2 regions of the Streptococcus sp. 32226D021BW genome follow, and region 2 is predicted to be linked to the other one. Evidence: predicted binding sites of a transcription regulator. Region 2 holds the regulator's gene; the other holds the start of a gene.
The links. Region 2 encodes HrcA, which represses chaperone genes, less so after heat shock. Its sites were predicted from a motif close to TTAGCACTCNNNNNNNNNGAGTGCTAA; they were not measured.
Positions count from the first base shown of each region.

Region 1 (8,940 bases), on a different contig from region 2:
AGTTTAAGTTAGCCACTCATAGCTAACTTAATCATTTATCTTAAATTACATATTTCATCTATCTAGTAGTGGTTTGATGACGAGAGTTGATATGATAGTCTGGATTGACCGACTGGCGCTGCCTGTCGGTCCCATTCGTTAATTCATATCAACCGAAGCTCGTTGTCAAATCGCTACGTTATTTTTTAGTCCTAATCGTTTCATTTCTTTCAACATCAAACTGTGAGGTGTCTGGTAGTTTAATATTTTCCTTGGAAATTGATTCATCCATCTTTGTATTCTAAGCAATTCTTCTTTTGTGATATCCTTCAATGAAGCCCCTTTCGGCAAAAACCTTCGGATTATCTTATGTAAATTTTCACTTGTCCCTCGCTCCCATGAGGCATAGGGATGAGCAAAATATACGTCTACTTCATCTGCTAAGTATTCCGATAACGATGCAAATTCAGACCCATTATCAGCTGTTATCGTTTGAAACAGTTTCTTAAACACTTCAGGATTAGTAGTATACAGCTCCTCTATCGCTTCTTCGATGTCTTTTACTGTTTTTCCATTCGCTTTTAATAAGACTTCAAACCTAGTTTTTCGTTCGACCAAAGTCACGATGACAGGTTCATTTTTATTCTTCTTCCCAATTACTGTATCAATTTCCCAATGACCAAATGTCGTTCGACTGTCTACCTCAACTGGACGTTCATTAATTGACTTTCCGAGTATCCGTTTGTTGCTTTTCGTTCTTTGATTCTTTGTGTTGTTCTTACGCGATACCTTTTCGAGTAAATCGATGTTGCGTGTTTTTAATATCTGACGATCAATCCAATGATATAAGGTGGTTGTGCAGGGGATAAGAAAACGGTCGAATAAGCCCTCGATTCTTGCAGTGTTTACAACGACATCCGGAGACCACTTGTGTTTTAAAATCTTTTCATCTGCCCATTTAATAAATTGATCAGAAATCATCCACTTTGGTTTGCGTCCACACTTAAGTCGTTGCTTATCGTAACGAACTTGACCTGTATCAGCGAAATATTTTGATTCATAATAGGTGTATTCCTTTTTTAATTGTTTTAATGACACGCTTTTGTTGTGTAGTGCCACGTTTCACCTCATTGTGGATTGTTTGTGGTGCTCTTCCTAAGATTTTCGCGATTCTACGATTCGAGTAGCCCTCACTCTTTAGAACTTCAATTTTTGTTCGTTCATTAAACGTCAGATGTTTGCCTTTAACAGTAATTGTGCTATTATTTTTATATGCCAAGTAAATTCATGCCCTTCATTCTAGTGTGGTAACTTAATGATAACATGATTTTACTTGGTTTTTTATTTTTCATTGGGTGGCTAACTTCATTATAAAATTCACCATTCATTAATTTTAAATTTAGGGGATACAGATGAATAAAATAGATACTAGAAATTGGAAAGAATTTGATATGAGTGAATTATTTGATATTCGTCCTACGAAAAATCATAATCTAACTAACAAAGAATTAATGCAGGAAGATGGAGAAAATCCCGTCATAGTAAATTCAAGTTACGATAATGGTGTCGGAGGATTTACTCACTATGATATAACAGAAAAAGGGAATGTTATTACCTTTAGCGACACAACAACTTCTGACAGCATTTTTTATCAACCTAATGATTTTGTTGGATATTCACATGTTCAAGTATTGAAACCACTACAATATACAGAACAATGGACAAGAGAAAGTTTATTATTTTTTACAGTTGTATTTAAGAAAAAATCTTCATTAATGAATTATGATTATGTAAATAAGTTTACACGAAATGATGCGTTAAAGTTAAAAATAAAATTACCCGTAACAAACGATGGTAAACCTGATTTTGAATATATGGAAAACTTCATAAAACGGCTTGAAACTAGAGAGAGAGAGTACAAGCGATGTTTCAAGGTATTTAAAAAAGGTAAAATTAAAAAAAGTAGATACAATTAAATGGAAAGATTTTAGAATTGATGACTTGTTTAATATTGTTAGACCAAGTAGTAGAAGTGTAAAAAAATATGAAGATGGTAATGTACCTTTTGTATCATCAGGAAATTTTAATAATGGTGTTGATAGTTATAAAATTCCGTTTAATCACGAGAAATTAGATAAAGGTAATTGTATTACTGTTAGTCCTGTTGATGGAAGTTCGTTTTATCAAGAATTAGACTTTTTAGGAAGAGGTGGCGGTGGATCTTCTATAATTTTGCTATATAATGAAAATCTTAATAAATTAAATGGGTTATTTATAGCGTCTGTTATAAATAAAACATTAAAACGATTGTATGATTATAGTGATATGGGAAGTTCCGAAACTATAAAAAAAGAAAAAATAAAACTACCTGTAACAAACGATGGGATCCCAGATTGGGCATATATGGAGGATTATATTTTAAAAATAAGAAGTGAATGTTATAGAAAACTCGTTTATATGAAATATTAATTGAACGTTTTATCGTAAATGGATAATGGATGTCATATTAAGACTGGTACAAACATGTATCAGTCTTTTTACTTGTTCTTCTCTGATTTTATTGTTCTTACCGCCTGATTAAAAATCGTTAAAACTGTCTCTGATTGACAAAAAATCTCGAATTCTTCACTGGTTAAGTTTCCTTTTGTTAAGTCCCATAATTGATCATGTACTTGATTTGTACAAGTTAAAGCACATTCAGCAATATCTAATATTTGCCATGCTTTACTAATTTTTCTATCCTTTGCAAATTCAATTGCTTTGTTAGAAAAGTTGATACCTGCTCTAGTTTCAACTTGTAATCTTTCTAATAAATCTTGTTTCGTCATGTATATATCCCCTTTAATTTTCCTTACACTATATATCACTCTAAACACAGATAAAGTCAAGTAATAAAAAAAGATACAGACTAAATAAAATCTGTATCTTCTTAACCGCTTTTGAATGTCCGTCTTAGTTAATCCCTAATTGAACGCTCCAAAAGTTGGCGTTTTTTGCTATTCATTTTCTATATTTCCACCATTCTACTAGCATAACAATCAGTGACAATAGGATGACCCCATAAAAGAAAAAGATGATGTAATGAGGGTGGGAAAAGAGCAGCCACCAGACTAGCCAGAGTAGATATGCGAATATCATTTTCCCCCAAAAGCCTAATTTACGCTTTAAAAACCATTCTGCAAAACTTTCGTAGGCTGAAAATCGGCTTTCAAGGTAATCTGTTTTTAAATCTCTAAAAAATTTCATAAATCCCCTTTACTTTTTAATAATAGTATAGCATAGTTTTGCTATAATTGACAGGTTTTTGTTTCCTCAATCTTGCGACGGATTTTAGGAAAATTAAAATAGAATTCTCTTGACTATTTTTGACCAAGTGATACAATAGGAAATGTGAATTAGCACTCGCATACAAAGAGTGCTAAAAAGACCAGGAGGTAATACCATGTTGAAACCATTGGGCGATCGTATCGTCGTAAAAATTGAAGAAAAAGAACAAACAGTTGGTGGTTTTGTCCTTGCAGGTGCAAGCCAAGAAAAGACAAAAGAAGCAAGTGTCCTAGCGATTGGACAAGGGATTCGTACCTTGAACGGAGATCTGGTTGCTCCTGCTGTGGCAGTTGGTGACACAGTGTTGATTGATGCTCATGCAGGCTTGGAAGTCAAAGACGGTGACCAGACCGTTCACATCATTCGTGAAGCTGATATTTTAGCAATCGTTGAATAAGAAACTTATAGAAAAGGATTTGAACCCGCTTGTGGAATTGTAAGAAATGTGAAATAGGATTTTTTATTGATTTAGGCGGGAGGGTATAATTATGGCAAAAGAAATTAAATTTGCAGCAGATGCACGCGAGAGCATGGTCCGTGGTGTTGATATTTTGGCTGATACAGTCAAAGTAACCTTGGGTCCAAAAGGTCGCAATGTTGTCTTGGAAAAGGCTTATGGCTCACCACTCATTACAAATGATGGTGTAACCATTGCCAAAGAAATTGAATTGGAAGACCATTTTGAAAATATGGGTGCTAAGTTGGTATCCGAAGTGGCATCAAAAACCAATGACATTGCTGGTGACGGTACAACAACTGCTACTGTATTGACCCAGGCTATCGTACGTGAAGGCTTGAAAAACGTAACAGCAGGTGCCAACCCAATCGGAATTCGTCGTGGGATTGAAGCAGCAGTTGCGACTGCGGTTGAAGCCTTGAAAGCACAAGCAAGTCCTGTATCCAATAAAGCTGAAATTGCTCAAGTTGCAGCGGTATCTTCACGATCTGAAAAAGTGGGTGAATACATTTCCGAAGCCATGGAGCGCGTGGGAACAGACGGCGTAATCACTATCGAAGAATCTCGCGGTATGGAAACTGAGTTGGATGTGGTTGAAGGTATGCAATTCGACCGTGGTTATCTGTCACAATACATGGTAACAGATAATGAAAAGATGGTAGCTGAACTTGAAAATCCATTCATCTTGATTACAGATAAGAAAATTTCTCATATTCAGGATATTTTGCCACTCTTGGAAAGCATTCTTCAGACCAACCGTCCGCTTTTGATTATTGCTGACGATGTGGATGGTGAAGCACTTCCTACCCTTGTTCTCAATAAGATTCGTGGTACTTTCAACGTTGTTGCTGTTAAGGCGCCAGGCTTTGGCGACCGTCGTAAAGCTATGTTGGAAGACATCGCAATCTTGACAGGTGGTACAGTTATTACAGAAGACCTTGGTTTGGACTTGAAAGACGCGACTATTGAAGCCCTTGGTCAAGCTGCCAAGGTTGTGGTTGACAAGGATGGTACAACTATTGTTGAAGGTGCTGGCAATCCAGAAGCCATTGCCAACCGTGTCGCCGTAATCAAGTCACAAATTGAGGGAACAACTTCAGAATTTGATCGTGAAAAATTACAAGAGCGTTTGGCAAAATTGTCTGGCGGTGTTGCGGTTATCAAAGTAGGTGCCGCAACGGAAACTGAGTTGAAAGAAATGAAGCTCCGTATCGAAGATGCCCTCAATGCAACACGTGCAGCAGTTGAAGAAGGAATCGTTGCTGGTGGTGGTACAGCTCTTGTCAATGTTATTGATAGCGTAGCCAAGCTTGAATTGACCGGTGATGATGAAACAGGACGCAATATTGTCCTGCGCGCCTTGGAAGAACCAGTGCGCCAGATTGCCTATAACGCAGGCTATGAAGGTTCAGTTATCATTGATAAATTGAAGAATTCTGAGCTTGGAACAGGCTTTAATGCTGCGACAGGTGAGTGGGTGAATATGATTGAGGCAGGAATTATTGACCCTGTTAAAGTTACTCGTTCTGCTCTTCAAAATGCGGCTTCCGTAGCCAGCTTGATTTTGACAACGGAAGCAGTTGTTGCCAACAAACCAGAACCATCGACTCCAGCTATGCCACAAGGTATGGACGGAATGGGTATGGGCTATTAGAAAATACAGAAATGACACAGCTGAAGGGCTGTGTTTTTTCTTGGAAATTTCAAACATATCTATTTGACAAGGTCTTCTAGCTGTGGTATCATATTAGACGGTACTTTTTACTTTTGGTCTCTCAAGAGTGTACAGGGACGTGCTGACAATTGTTGCAAAAGTACACACAGATAGGGGTTGTCACCAATGCCTTATCACCAAAAATAAAAAATATATACAGGAGAATGTAGATGCCTACAATTAACCAGTTGGTACGTAAACCACGTAAGTCTAAAGTAGAAAAATCTAAATCACCAGCTTTGAACGTTGGTTACAACAGCCGTAAAAAAGTTCAAACAAACGTTTCATCACCACAAAAACGCGGTGTTGCAACTCGTGTCGGAACAATGACACCTAAAAAACCTAACTCTGCCCTTCGTAAATTCGCTCGTGTACGTTTGAGCAACCTTATCGAAGTTACTGCTTACATCCCAGGTATCGGTCACAACTTGCAAGAGCACAGCGTTGTTCTTCTTCGTGGTGGACGTGTAAAGGACCTTCCAGGGGTACGTTACCATATCGTTCGTGGTGCACTTGATACTGCAGGTGTTAACGATCGTAAGCAAGGCCGTTCTAAATACGGTACTAAACGTCCAAAAGGCTAAGAAGGGGGAAATATAAATGAGTCGTAAAAATCAAGCGCCTAAGCGCGAAGTATTGCCAGATCCATTGTATAACTCAAAATTGGTAACTCGTTTAATCAACCGTGTTATGTTGGACGGTAAACGTGGTACTGCTGCATCAATCGTTTACGGTGCCTTTGATCAAATCAAAGAAGCAACCGGTAACGATGCACTTGAAGTATTTGAAACAGCAATGGAAAACATCATGCCTGTACTTGAAGTACGTGCACGTCGTGTCGGTGGTTCTAACTACCAAGTTCCAGTTGAAGTTCGTCCAGAGCGTCGTACAACACTTGGTCTTCGTTGGTTGGTAACAATCGCTCGTAACCGTGGTGAGCACACTATGATCGATCGCCTTGCGAAAGAAATCATGGATGCAGCAAACAACACAGGTGCAGCTGTTAAGAAACGTGAAGATACTCACAAAATGGCAGAAGCAAACCGCGCATTCGCACACTTCCGCTGGTAAGATTAAGATACCAAGGACGAGCGTACAGGTGAAAAATAGGAAGGTGACGCTGGTTGTTTACAACCAAGGAAGCTTATCTTTTTTCACTGGCAGTACGCCGGCCGGGTTCAATTAAGATGTGAGGGCGTTAAGTCAGTTCTATATAAATCGATTGAGATTATAGTACAAACTTCTCGTTCCAACATCACAAATCGGATTGAGGCTTGCCTCATCCACTTCACACCATTAGTAAGAAATCAAGCGGGTGGGATTTGCCCACTCGCTTTTCTTAAAATATGGTATAATAAAGTATAAAACTAAAATTATAGGAGAACAAACCTCATGGCACGCGAATTTTCATTAGAAAAAACTCGTAATATCGGTATCATGGCGCACGTTGACGCTGGTAAAACAACGACAACTGAGCGTATTCTTTACTACACTGGTAAAATCCACAAAATCGGTGAAACTCACGAAGGTGCATCACAAATGGACTGGATGGAGCAAGAGCAAGAGCGTGGTATCACAATCACATCTGCTGCAACAACAGCTCAATGGAACAACCACCGTGTAAACATCATCGACACACCAGGACACGTGGACTTCACAATCGAAGTACAACGTTCACTTCGCGTTCTTGATGGTGCGGTAACCGTTCTTGACTCACAATCAGGTGTTGAGCCACAAACTGAAACAGTATGGCGTCAAGCAACTGAATACGGTGTTCCTCGTATCGTATTCGCAAACAAAATGGATAAAATCGGTGCTGACTTCCTTTACTCAGTAAGCACACTTCATGAGCGTCTTCAAGCAAATGCTCATCCAATCCAATTGCCAATCGGTTCAGAAGACGAGTTCCGTGGTATCATTGACTTGATCAAGATGAAAGCTGAAATCTATACTAACGACCTTGGTACAGATATTCTTGAAGAAGATATCCCAGCTGAATACCTTGAGCAAGCTCAAGAATACCGTGAAAAATTGGTTGAAGCAGTTGCTGAAACTGATGAAGAATTGATGATGAAATACCTTGAAGGTGAAGAAATCACAAACGAAGAATTGAAAGCTGCTATCCGTAAAGCAACTATCAACGTTGAATTCTTCCCAGTATTGTGTGGTTCAGCCTTCAAGAACAAAGGTGTTCAATTGATGCTTGATGCGGTTATTGACTACCTTCCAAGCCCTGTTGATATCCCTGCTATCAAAGGTATCAACCCAGATACAGATGCTGAAGAAGAGCGTCATGCTTCTGATGAAGAGCCATTTGCAGCTCTTGCCTTCAAAATCATGACTGACCCATTCGTAGGTCGTTTGACATTCTTCCGTGTCTACTCAGGTGTCCTTAACAGCGGTTCATACGTAATGAACACTTCTAAAGGTAAACGTGAGCGTATCGGACGTATCCTTCAAATGCACGCAAACAGTCGTCAAGAAATTGAAACTGTTTACGCTGGTGACATCGCCGCTGCGGTTGGTTTGAAAGATACTACAACTGGTGACTCATTGACAGATGAAAAAGCAAAAGTAATCCTTGAGTCAATCCACGTTCCAGAACCAGTTATCCAATTGATGGTTGAGCCTAAGTCTAAAGCTGACCAAGACAAGATGGGTATTGCCCTTTCTAAGTTGGCTGAAGAAGATCCAACATTCCGCGTTGAAACAAACGTTGAAACTGGTGAAACAGTTATCTCAGGTATGGGTGAGTTGCACTTGGATGTCCTTGTTGACCGTATGCGTCGTGAATTCAAGGTTGAAGCAAACGTAGGTGCTCCTCAAGTATCTTACCGTGAAACATTCCGCGCTTCTACTCAAGCACGTGGTTTCTTCAAACGCCAGTCTGGTGGTAAAGGTCAATTCGGTGACGTTTGGATCGAATTCACACCAAACGAAGAAGGAAAAGGTTTCGAATTCGAGAACGCTATCGTCGGTGGTGTGGTTCCACGTGAATTCATCCCAGCTGTTGAAAAAGGTCTCGTAGAATCTATGGCCAACGGTGTTCTTGCTGGTTACCCAATCGTTGACGTTAAAGCGAAGCTTTATGATGGTTCATACCACGATGTCGACTCATCTGAAACAGCCTTCAAAGTGGCGGCATCTCTTGCCCTTAAAGAAGCTGCTAAATCAGCTCAACCAACTATCCTTGAGCCAATGATGCTTGTAACCATCACTGCACCAGAAGACAACCTTGGTGACGTTATGGGTCACGTTACTGCACGTCGTGGTCGCGTTGACGGTATGGAAGCTCGTGGTAACACACAAATCGTTCGTGCTTATGTACCACTTGCTGAAATGTTCGGTTACGCAACTGTTCTTCGTTCAGCAACTCAAGGTCGCGGTACTTTCATGATGGTATTTGACCACTACGAAGATGTACCAAAATCTGTACAAGATGAAATCATCAAGAAAAACGGCG
Region 1 covers NZ_JBPPVC010000013.1:6,403-15,342, reverse strand. Annotated here, with positions in the region: partial or broken gene ACEE44_RS08390 (IS30 family transposase) at 166-1,258, opposite strand; gene ACEE44_RS08385 (restriction endonuclease subunit S) at 1,392-1,955, shown strand; gene ACEE44_RS08380 (restriction endonuclease subunit S) at 1,876-2,448, shown strand; gene ACEE44_RS08375 (hypothetical protein) at 2,517-2,807, opposite strand; gene groES (co-chaperone GroES) at 3,422-3,703, shown strand; gene groL (chaperonin GroEL) at 3,795-5,417, shown strand; gene rpsL (30S ribosomal protein S12) at 5,648-6,061, shown strand; gene rpsG (30S ribosomal protein S7) at 6,078-6,548, shown strand; gene fusA (elongation factor G) at 6,870-8,940, shown strand, end outside.
Region 1: the regulator HrcA is predicted to act here: its motif matches at 3,375-3,401, upstream of groES (co-chaperone GroES).

Region 2 (8,940 bases):
TTAATACCATTGGGCGCGTGCAGGGCTGGTGTGATACGCCGCTGACCAAGGCTGGTGAGGAAGGGATTCGTGAATTGGGCTTGGGGCTCAAGGATGCAGGGCTTGATTTCAAGGTTGCTGTATCCAGTGACCTGGGACGGACTGTTCAGACCATTACTATTGCACAGCGTGAGTTGGGAATTTTGGGAAAAATTCCTTATTACCAAGACAAGCGTATCCGCGAATGGTGTTTCGGTAGTTTTGAGGGCATGTATGATGCCGAGCTTTTCCAAGGTGTCCTGCCTCGTTTGAAAGGGACAGTTGATGCGACAGGCATGTCCTTTGAGGAAATCGCAGCAGGTATTCAAGAAGCAGACACAGCTGGCTGGGCAGAGTCTTGGAAAGTCTTGCGTGACCGCATTTTGACAGGCTTTGAATCCATCGCCCAAGACTTGGAAAAACAAGGCGGAGGCAATGCCCTTGTGGTCAGTCATGGTATGACCATTGCAACCCTGGCTCATCTGTTGGAGCCAGAGCGTGGTGCCAATGTCTTTCTCGATAACGGCTCAATCACCGTCCTCAAATACGAAAATGGCAAGCTTTTAATTGAAGCAGTTGGCGACCTATCCTACCGAAAACGTGGAGCAGAATTGATTGCCCAAGGGAAATAAAGATATGAAATCAGGGAGATTTCTCTGATTTTTTTGTTGACAACTATATCGAAGTGCGATATAATTTGTATATCGAAGTTCGATGTATCGCAATACGAAAGGATTCTATGGACGACAAATTAAAACGGGTCTATGTCCCCATGACAGAAACAGCCTTCTATATTCTCTTTCATTTACAGGAAGAACGGCATGGCTATGATATTACGCAAAAGACCAAGCAAGTCACGGCAGGGCAAGTCGTGATTAGCCCTGGAACCATGTACGGCACCCTGTCGAAAATGGAGAAAGACGGCCTGATTGCCTTTGTCAGAGAAGAAGACAAGCGGAAGTTTTATCGGATAACAGAAACAGGTCGAGAAATTTTAGACATAGAATTGGCTCGAATTGAACGGCTCTATCGAAATAGTAAGGGGGAAAGTTATGGAGACTAAGACAGAGTGTAAGGTATTTTTTATCACAGATTTCAGTCAGCAGGCAAGCTATCTCAGTGAGATGCATCAACAAGGGTGGAAACTAGTTAAGATTAGCTGGCTCTTCTTTTATCATTTTGAAAAATGCCAGCCAGAAGAGGTTGTGTATCAGGTTGATTTTAAGGAATCAAAAAATAAAGACCGAGACTCCTATTTGCGTATGTACGAGGATTATGGATGGGAGTTTGTCGTATCCTGCCAAAATTTCAATATTTTTAGGAAACCTGCGAAGATGGGGGAGCTTGAATTATATGGTGATAGGGAAAGTAAGGTAGAGTTTGTGAAAACAATCTTCCAAAGACGCTATTTGCTATCTTTGGGACTGTATTTCATTCTATTAGGGATGAATATGCGTTCTCATCCAGCTTTTGTCTTAGGTATTTCTATCATTTATATTCCACTTTTATTATTACTAGGTACCCGTTTTTATCGTATGGTAAAGAGTAACTAGGTCCTCAGACTGATTTTTAGCACTCTAAGCAAAAGAGTGCTAATTTTTTGTCTTTTTCTCTTGACAATCCATTTTTTCGGCGTATAATGGGAGTATATAGGTTAGCACTCGACATCATAGAGTGCTAACGCTCTTCAAAAATCAACACTATCCGTTGTCAGCTTGCCTGTGTGAGTGAAATTCTCCAGTGGAGGATTTCAGCCTGCTACCTAGAGTTAGGAAAGTAGCAGAGTTCTACATTCGGCCTCGCTTCCTAGGCTACTGTCGATTTTTATTGAGCGTAACTAAAACAGTGTTCATGAAAGGAGCGGAGATGATTACCCAACGTCAAAATGATATTTTGAATCTGATTGTTGAATTGTTTACGCGTCATCATGAGCCAGTTGGTTCTAAGGCCTTGCAGGAAATGATTGCTTCAAGTTCGGCTACCATTCGTAATGATATGGCTAAGCTAGAGCAGTTGGGTTTGCTGGAAAAGGCCCACACATCAAGTGGTCGGATGCCCAGTCGGGCTGGTTTTCAATACTTTGTCAACCACTCGCTCAATCTGGAACACATCAATGAAGAAGATGTTTATCAGGTGGTCAAGGCCTTCGACTTTGAAGCCTTCAAGCTAGAAGACATCTTGGAGCGGGCAAGTCAGGTCCTAGCGGATTTGACAGGATACACCTCGGTCATTTTAGATGTGGAGCCGACCAGTCAGCAGCTGACTTCCTTTGACATCGTACAGCTCAGTAGTCACGATGCTCTGGCAGTCTTGACCTTGGACCAGTCCAAACCAGTTACTGTCCAGTTTGCCATTCCCAAGAACTTTTTGACCAGGGACTTGGAAGTGCTCAAACGCCTGGTGGATGAACGTTTCGTTGACCAGACGGTCTTGGCTATCCACTACAAGCTGCGGACGGAGATTCCCCAAGTGGTGCAGCGTTACTTTACCACGACGGACAATGTCTTGGATTTAATGGATTACATCTTTTCCAATCTCTTCCAAGAATCAGTCTTTATCAGTGGAAAAGTTGCCTCGCTGACCTATGGCAATCTCGCCACCTACCAACTCTTGGATAACGCACAGCTATTAGCACCAGAGTTGCGGCAGGGCTTGGCACCCGACCAGCAGACCAGCATTTCTGTGGCAGAACATCGTGATCCTGCACTTGCAGATGTGACGGTCATTCATCACCGCTTTCCAATCCCCTATCGGGGTATGGCCCAGATGAGTTTGCTCGGTCCTGTTGATATGGACTATCGTAGGCAGATGAGCTTGATCAACATCATCAGCCGCGTCCTATTTATGAAATTAACCGATTATTACAGATATTTAAGTAGTAATCATTATGAAGTCAATTAGAAGGAGAATGTTTTGTCAGAAGAAATCAAAAACGAAGAAATCGTAGAAGAGGTTGAAGCAACAGAAGAAGTTGTGGAGACACCTGAAAAATCAGAATTGGATTTGGCAAATGAGCGGGCAGAGGAATTTGAAAATAAGTACCTTCGTGCCCACGCTGAAATGCAAAATATCCAACGCCGTGCCAACGAGGAACGCCAAACCATTCAACGTTACCGTTCGCAAGACTTGGCCAAGAAAATCTTGCCGAGTTTGGATAACTTGGAGCGTGCCCTTCAAGTCGAAGGCTTGACAGAAGATGTTAAAAAAGGTTTGGAAATGGTACAGGAAAGCTTGATCCAAGCCCTTAAAGAAGAAGGGGTGGAGGAAGTCGCAACAGATGTCTTTGACTCAAATCTTCACATGGCTATTCAAACAGTCCCAGCTACAGACGATTGCCCAGCAGAACACATTGCACAAGTCTTCCAAAAAGGCTACAAGTTGCATGAACGCTTGCTGAGACCGGCTATGGTAGTGGTGTCTGAGTAGTCGCTCTGCTATTTCCCCAAAAAAGAAAGAATCCTGACCGAGATGTCGTGCACAGTAGTTTGCAACCAATCGCTTCGTCGCTAGGCTCCTAGCTCTTGGGCAAACTTTGTGTCGGTAACTCTAAGGTCGCTAAAGCGACAGGAGTTACTCGAAAACTATGAAAAAACCTCGTCTGCAATGACGGTAAACTATGAATGAATAAAAGAAAACTAAAATAAGAGGTAACACACATGTCTAAAATTATCGGTATTGACTTAGGTACAACAAACTCAGCAGTTGCAGTTCTTGAAGGAACTGAATCAAAAATTATCGCAAACCCAGAAGGGAACCGCACAACTCCGTCTGTTGTATCTTTCAAAAATGGTGAAATCATCGTTGGTGATGCGGCAAAACGCCAAGCAGTAACCAACCCAGATACCATCATCTCTATCAAATCAAAAATGGGAACTTCTGAAAAAGTTTCAGCAAACGGTAAAGAATACACACCACAAGAAATCTCAGCTATGATTCTTCAATACTTGAAAGGCTACGCTGAAGAGTACCTTGGTGAAAAAGTAACCAAAGCCGTTATCACGGTTCCTGCTTACTTCAACGATGCCCAACGTCAAGCAACCAAAGACGCTGGTAAAATCGCAGGTCTTGAAGTAGAACGTATCGTCAACGAACCAACTGCAGCAGCCCTTGCTTACGGTTTGGACAAGACTGACAAAGATGAAAAAATCTTGGTATTCGACCTTGGTGGAGGTACTTTCGACGTATCTATCCTTGAACTTGGTGACGGTGTCTTTGATGTACTTGCAACAGCAGGTGATAACAAGCTCGGTGGTGACGACTTTGACCAAAAGATTATCGATCACATGGTAGCAGAGTTCAAGAAAGAAAACGGTATCGACTTGTCAGCTGACAAGATGGCCCTTCAACGTTTGAAAGATGCGGCTGAAAAAGCGAAGAAAGACCTTTCAGGTGTAACTTCAACTCAAATCAGCTTGCCGTTTATCACTGCAGGTGCAGCAGGTCCGCTTCACTTGGAAATGACATTGACTCGTGCGAAATTTGACGAATTGACTTACGACCTTGTAGAACGTACAAAAATTCCTGTTCGTCAAGCTCTGTCAGATGCAGGTCTCAGCTTGTCAGAAATTGACGAAGTTATCCTTGTCGGTGGTTCAACTCGTATCCCAGCCGTTGTAGAAGCTGTAAAAGCTGAAACAGGTAAAGAGCCAAACAAATCTGTAAACCCTGATGAAGTGGTTGCTATGGGTGCGGCAATCCAAGGTGGTGTCATCACTGGTGATGTCAAAGATGTTGTTCTTCTTGACGTAACACCATTGTCACTTGGTATCGAAACAATGGGTGGTGTATTTACAAAACTCATTGACCGTAACACAACAATCCCAACTTCTAAATCACAGGTCTTCTCAACTGCGGCAGATAACCAGCCAGCTGTTGATATCCACGTGCTTCAAGGTGAGCGTCCAATGGCAGCAGACAACAAGACTCTTGGTCGCTTCCAATTGACTGATATCCCTGCAGCACCTCGTGGTATTCCACAAATCGAAGTAACATTCGACATCGACAAGAACGGTATCGTTTCTGTAAAAGCCAAAGACCTTGGTACGCAAAAAGAGCAAACAATCGTTATCCAATCTAACTCAGGTTTGACAGATGAAGAAATCGACCGCATGATGAAAGATGCAGAAGCAAACGCTGAAGCAGATAAGAAACGTAAGGAAGAAGTAGATCTTCGTAATGATGTTGACCAAGCAATCTTTGCGACTGAGAAAACTCTGAAAGAAACTGAAGGCAAAGGCTTCGACGCAGAACGCGACCAAGCCCAAGCAGCTCTTGACGAGTTGAAAGCAGCTCAAGAAGCAAACAACTTGGACGACATGAAGGCTAAACTTGAAAACCTCAACGAAAAAGCTCAAGCCCTTGCAGTGAAACTCTACGAGCAAGCCGCAGCAGCCCAACAAGCAACCGCAGGCCAAGAAGGTGCACAAGCAGGCCCAACAAATGCTGGTGACGACGTGGTTGACGGCGAGTTTACGGAGAAGTAGGATTTCTTAGTGACTAGACTAACAAGGAGGATAATTATGAGTGGTAGATTTCCTGATGTAGATTGGTATTGTGATCATTGTGGTGCATACTTAAATGTTCAAAGTGGATTTGACGATAATAAATATATTTGGAAGTGCGAAGAATGCGGTAGAAAAAGTAGTATTTCTCATGACAATATTTATGGAGAGTAACTATGTCAACAATTTATATAACAAATGAGTGGAAAGGTCACGGAAAGAGCTATTATTGGAATGAATATCGCCTAGAAGGCAGTGTAGTTACAAAGTATAAATGCTCTAGAGTTAAGTTTTTCGATGGTGATGAAAATGTGTGGGAGAAAGATGAGCATGAAGTAGAATCATGGTCGATTGATGACTCCAGTATGCCAGATTGGATACGAAATTATTTATAATATTTTATTAACAGAGGTTGCAACCCAGCCTCTGTTTTTGGGTAAATAGCCTTCTAACTTTTACAGAAAGGAATACAAGTTCGGCTATTCGAACACAGGCTAAAAACCTAGTGAAAAAGCTAAACCTCCTAGTGTGTTTTACACACTGCGTCAGTTTCCTATTTTCATACGGTTTTCTTAATGCCTTTTGTATCATAAACTATGAACAACACAGAATTTTACGATCGTCTGGGGGTTTCTAAGGATGCTTCGCCAGACGAGATTAAGAAGGCTTATCGGAAGCTTTCAAAGAAATACCATCCAGATATTAACAAGGATCCGGGTGCGGAGGATAAATACAAGGAAGTTCAAGAGGCTTATGAAACCTTGAGTGATCCTCAGAAGCGTTCTGCTTATGACCAGTTTGGTCCTGCTGGTGCCAATGGTGGCTTCGGCGGTGGAGCTGGTGGGTTTGGGGGATTTGGTGGCTTTGACGGAGCTGGTTTTGGTGGCTTTGAAGATATCTTCTCTAGCTTCTTTGGTGGTGGAGGCGCTAGCCGTAATCCGAACGCTCCGCGTCAAGGTGATAACTTAACCTATGGCTTGGAAATTACCTTTGAAGAAGCGATTTTTGGAACAGAAAAAGAAGTCAAATACTACCGTGAAGCTACTTGTCGGACCTGTACGGGTTCAGGTTCTAAACCTGGTACAAGTCCAGTAACCTGTGGACGCTGTCACGGTTCAGGGATTATCAATGTGGACACGCAAACACCACTTGGTACCATGCGCCGTCAAATGACCTGTGATGTCTGTCATGGTCGTGGTAAACAAATTAAGGATCCATGTACAACGTGTCGCGGAACCGGTCATGAAAAACAAGCTCATACGGTAACGGTTAAGGTACCAGCTGGTGTGGAAACTGGTCAGAAAATCCGTCTGGCAGGTCAGGGGGAAGCAGGTTTTAATGGAGGTCCTTACGGAGATCTCTATGTGGTCATTCAAGTCCAGGCTTCAGATAAGTTTGAGCGTGAGGGGACAACAATTTATTATAAATTAGACCTCAACTTTGTTCAGGCAGCCTTGGGCGATACAGTCCATGTACCAACCGTTCACGGTGATGTGGATATGGTGATCCCTGAAGGAACACAGACAGGTAAGACCTTCCGTCTGAAAGGCAAGGGAGCTCCAAGTGTTCGTGGTGGGGTCATCGGTGATCAGTATGTGACGGTCAATATTGTTACCCCTACAGGTCTGAACGACCGTCAACGTGCAGCTCTTAAAGAATTTGCGGCAGCAGGAAATATTGATGTCAAACCACATAAAAAAGGATTCTTTGACAAGGTAAAAGATGCCTTTGAGGATTTATAATTCTAAGATGAGACTGGAAACTCCAGTCTCCTTTCTTTTTCAGAAACAACTCTGGGCATTTTCTCCGACGCATCACAGGCTCTGTGTTAAAATAAGATATAGTAATTTGAAAGAGAACGCTTATGAATGAAATCTTGGGTTGAGAATGTGACCATAAAGAAATATGAAGATCGGTCTGGCTTGACGGGTTTGAAACAGGGGCCACTGGTGTGGACTGAGGTATTTTTGCGCGAGGTCAATCGTCAGTCCAATACAGGGATTTTACATTTTTGGCCCATGGACCAAACGGTCATTCTGGGGATGATGGATAGTCAGGTTGCCCAGCTGGATAAGGGCTTAGCCAGTATTGGTCAGGCAGGCTACAGTCCTATTATTCGGAGTTTGGGCGGTTTGGCAGTCGTTGCAGATGAAGGGATTTTAAATGTCACTCTGATTTTGCCCAATCCTTCTGGTCACAAGGTTGATTTGCGGGAGTCTTATCAGGTCATGGTGGATTTGATTGCCCAGGCACTTTCGGATTTTCCCTTCGAGGTGGTCAGTGGTGAGGTGGCAACTTCCTACTGTCCAGGGACCTACGACCTTAGTATCAAGGGGCGGAAATTTGCTGGATTGGCTCAGCGGATTTACCAAGAGGCTATTGCCATTTCTGCCTATATCAGTGTTTCAGGCAATCAAGTCAAACGTGGGCAAGTGGTGGCGGATTTTTATGTGGCAAGTGTTGCTCCGCAAGAAGTATCGGACAGATTTCCGCAAGTAAATCCGGATTCGATGGCCAATCTGTCAGACTTGGTCGGTCAGGCTTTGACGGTGGAGGATATGAAAACACGAATTGAGCGTGTCTTGATTGAAAAAGGGGCTTTTCTGACTACCTTTTATCCCTCGTCGGACAACATGGCTGATTTTATGGCGCTCGGAAAGACCATCAAGCAGTCTATGGAAAAATATGGTATCTAGGAGATTCTTATGACATGGAAAGATGCGACAGCCATGGCTCAGGCTGTCAATCAAAAACAGGTTTCTGCCAAGGAATTGGTACAAGAAACGATTGACAGAATTGAAAAGTTCAATCCCGCCCTCAATGCGGTTGTCAGCAAGCAGTATGAAGAGGCCTTGAAAGAAGCGGAGAAAGAAGACTATCTGGGCAAGCCATTTGCAGGGGTTCCCTTCTTGCTCAAGGATTTGGGGCAAAATGAAAAGGGGCAGCCATCTTCTGCTGGTTCTCGCCTGCTTGCTGGTCGACCAGCAGGTCATACCGACACCTATGTCCAACGCTTGAAGGACTTGGGTTTCATCATTGTCGGTCGAACCAACACGCCAGAATTCGGCTTCAAAAATATCTCAGACGCCAGCTTGCATGGTCCTGTCAATCTTCCCTTGGACCCCAGTCGCAATGCTGGTGGATCAAGTGGTGGTGCAGCTGCAGCACTGGCTTCAGGCATGGTCTCTATTGCTGCGGCATCGGATGGTGGTGGCTCTATTCGCATCCCAGCCTCCTTCAATGGCTTGATTGGGCTCAAAACCAGTCGTGGTCGGATTCCAGTTGGACCTAAGTCTTATCGTGGCTGGCAGGGAGCATCTGTCAATTTTGCCCTGACCAAGTCTGTCCGAGACACCCAGCGTCTGCTCTATCATTTCCAGGATTATCAGCTGGAAGCTCCTTTTCCCCTTGCCAAGCTGAG
Region 2 covers NZ_JBPPVC010000004.1:4,265-13,204, reverse strand. Annotated here, with positions in the region: gene ACEE44_RS03645 (histidine phosphatase family protein) at 1-650, shown strand, start outside; gene ACEE44_RS03640 (PadR family transcriptional regulator) at 758-1,081, shown strand; gene ACEE44_RS03635 (DUF2812 domain-containing protein) at 1,071-1,571, shown strand; gene hrcA (heat-inducible transcriptional repressor HrcA) at 1,885-2,919, shown strand; gene grpE (nucleotide exchange factor GrpE) at 2,932-3,444, shown strand; gene dnaK (molecular chaperone DnaK) at 3,675-5,501, shown strand; gene ACEE44_RS03615 (Sec23/Sec24 zinc finger-containing protein) at 5,538-5,693, shown strand; gene ACEE44_RS03610 (hypothetical protein) at 5,696-5,914, shown strand; gene dnaJ (molecular chaperone DnaJ) at 6,116-7,261, shown strand; gene ACEE44_RS03600 (lipoate--protein ligase family protein) at 7,388-8,215, shown strand; gene ACEE44_RS03595 (amidase) at 8,225-8,940, shown strand, end outside.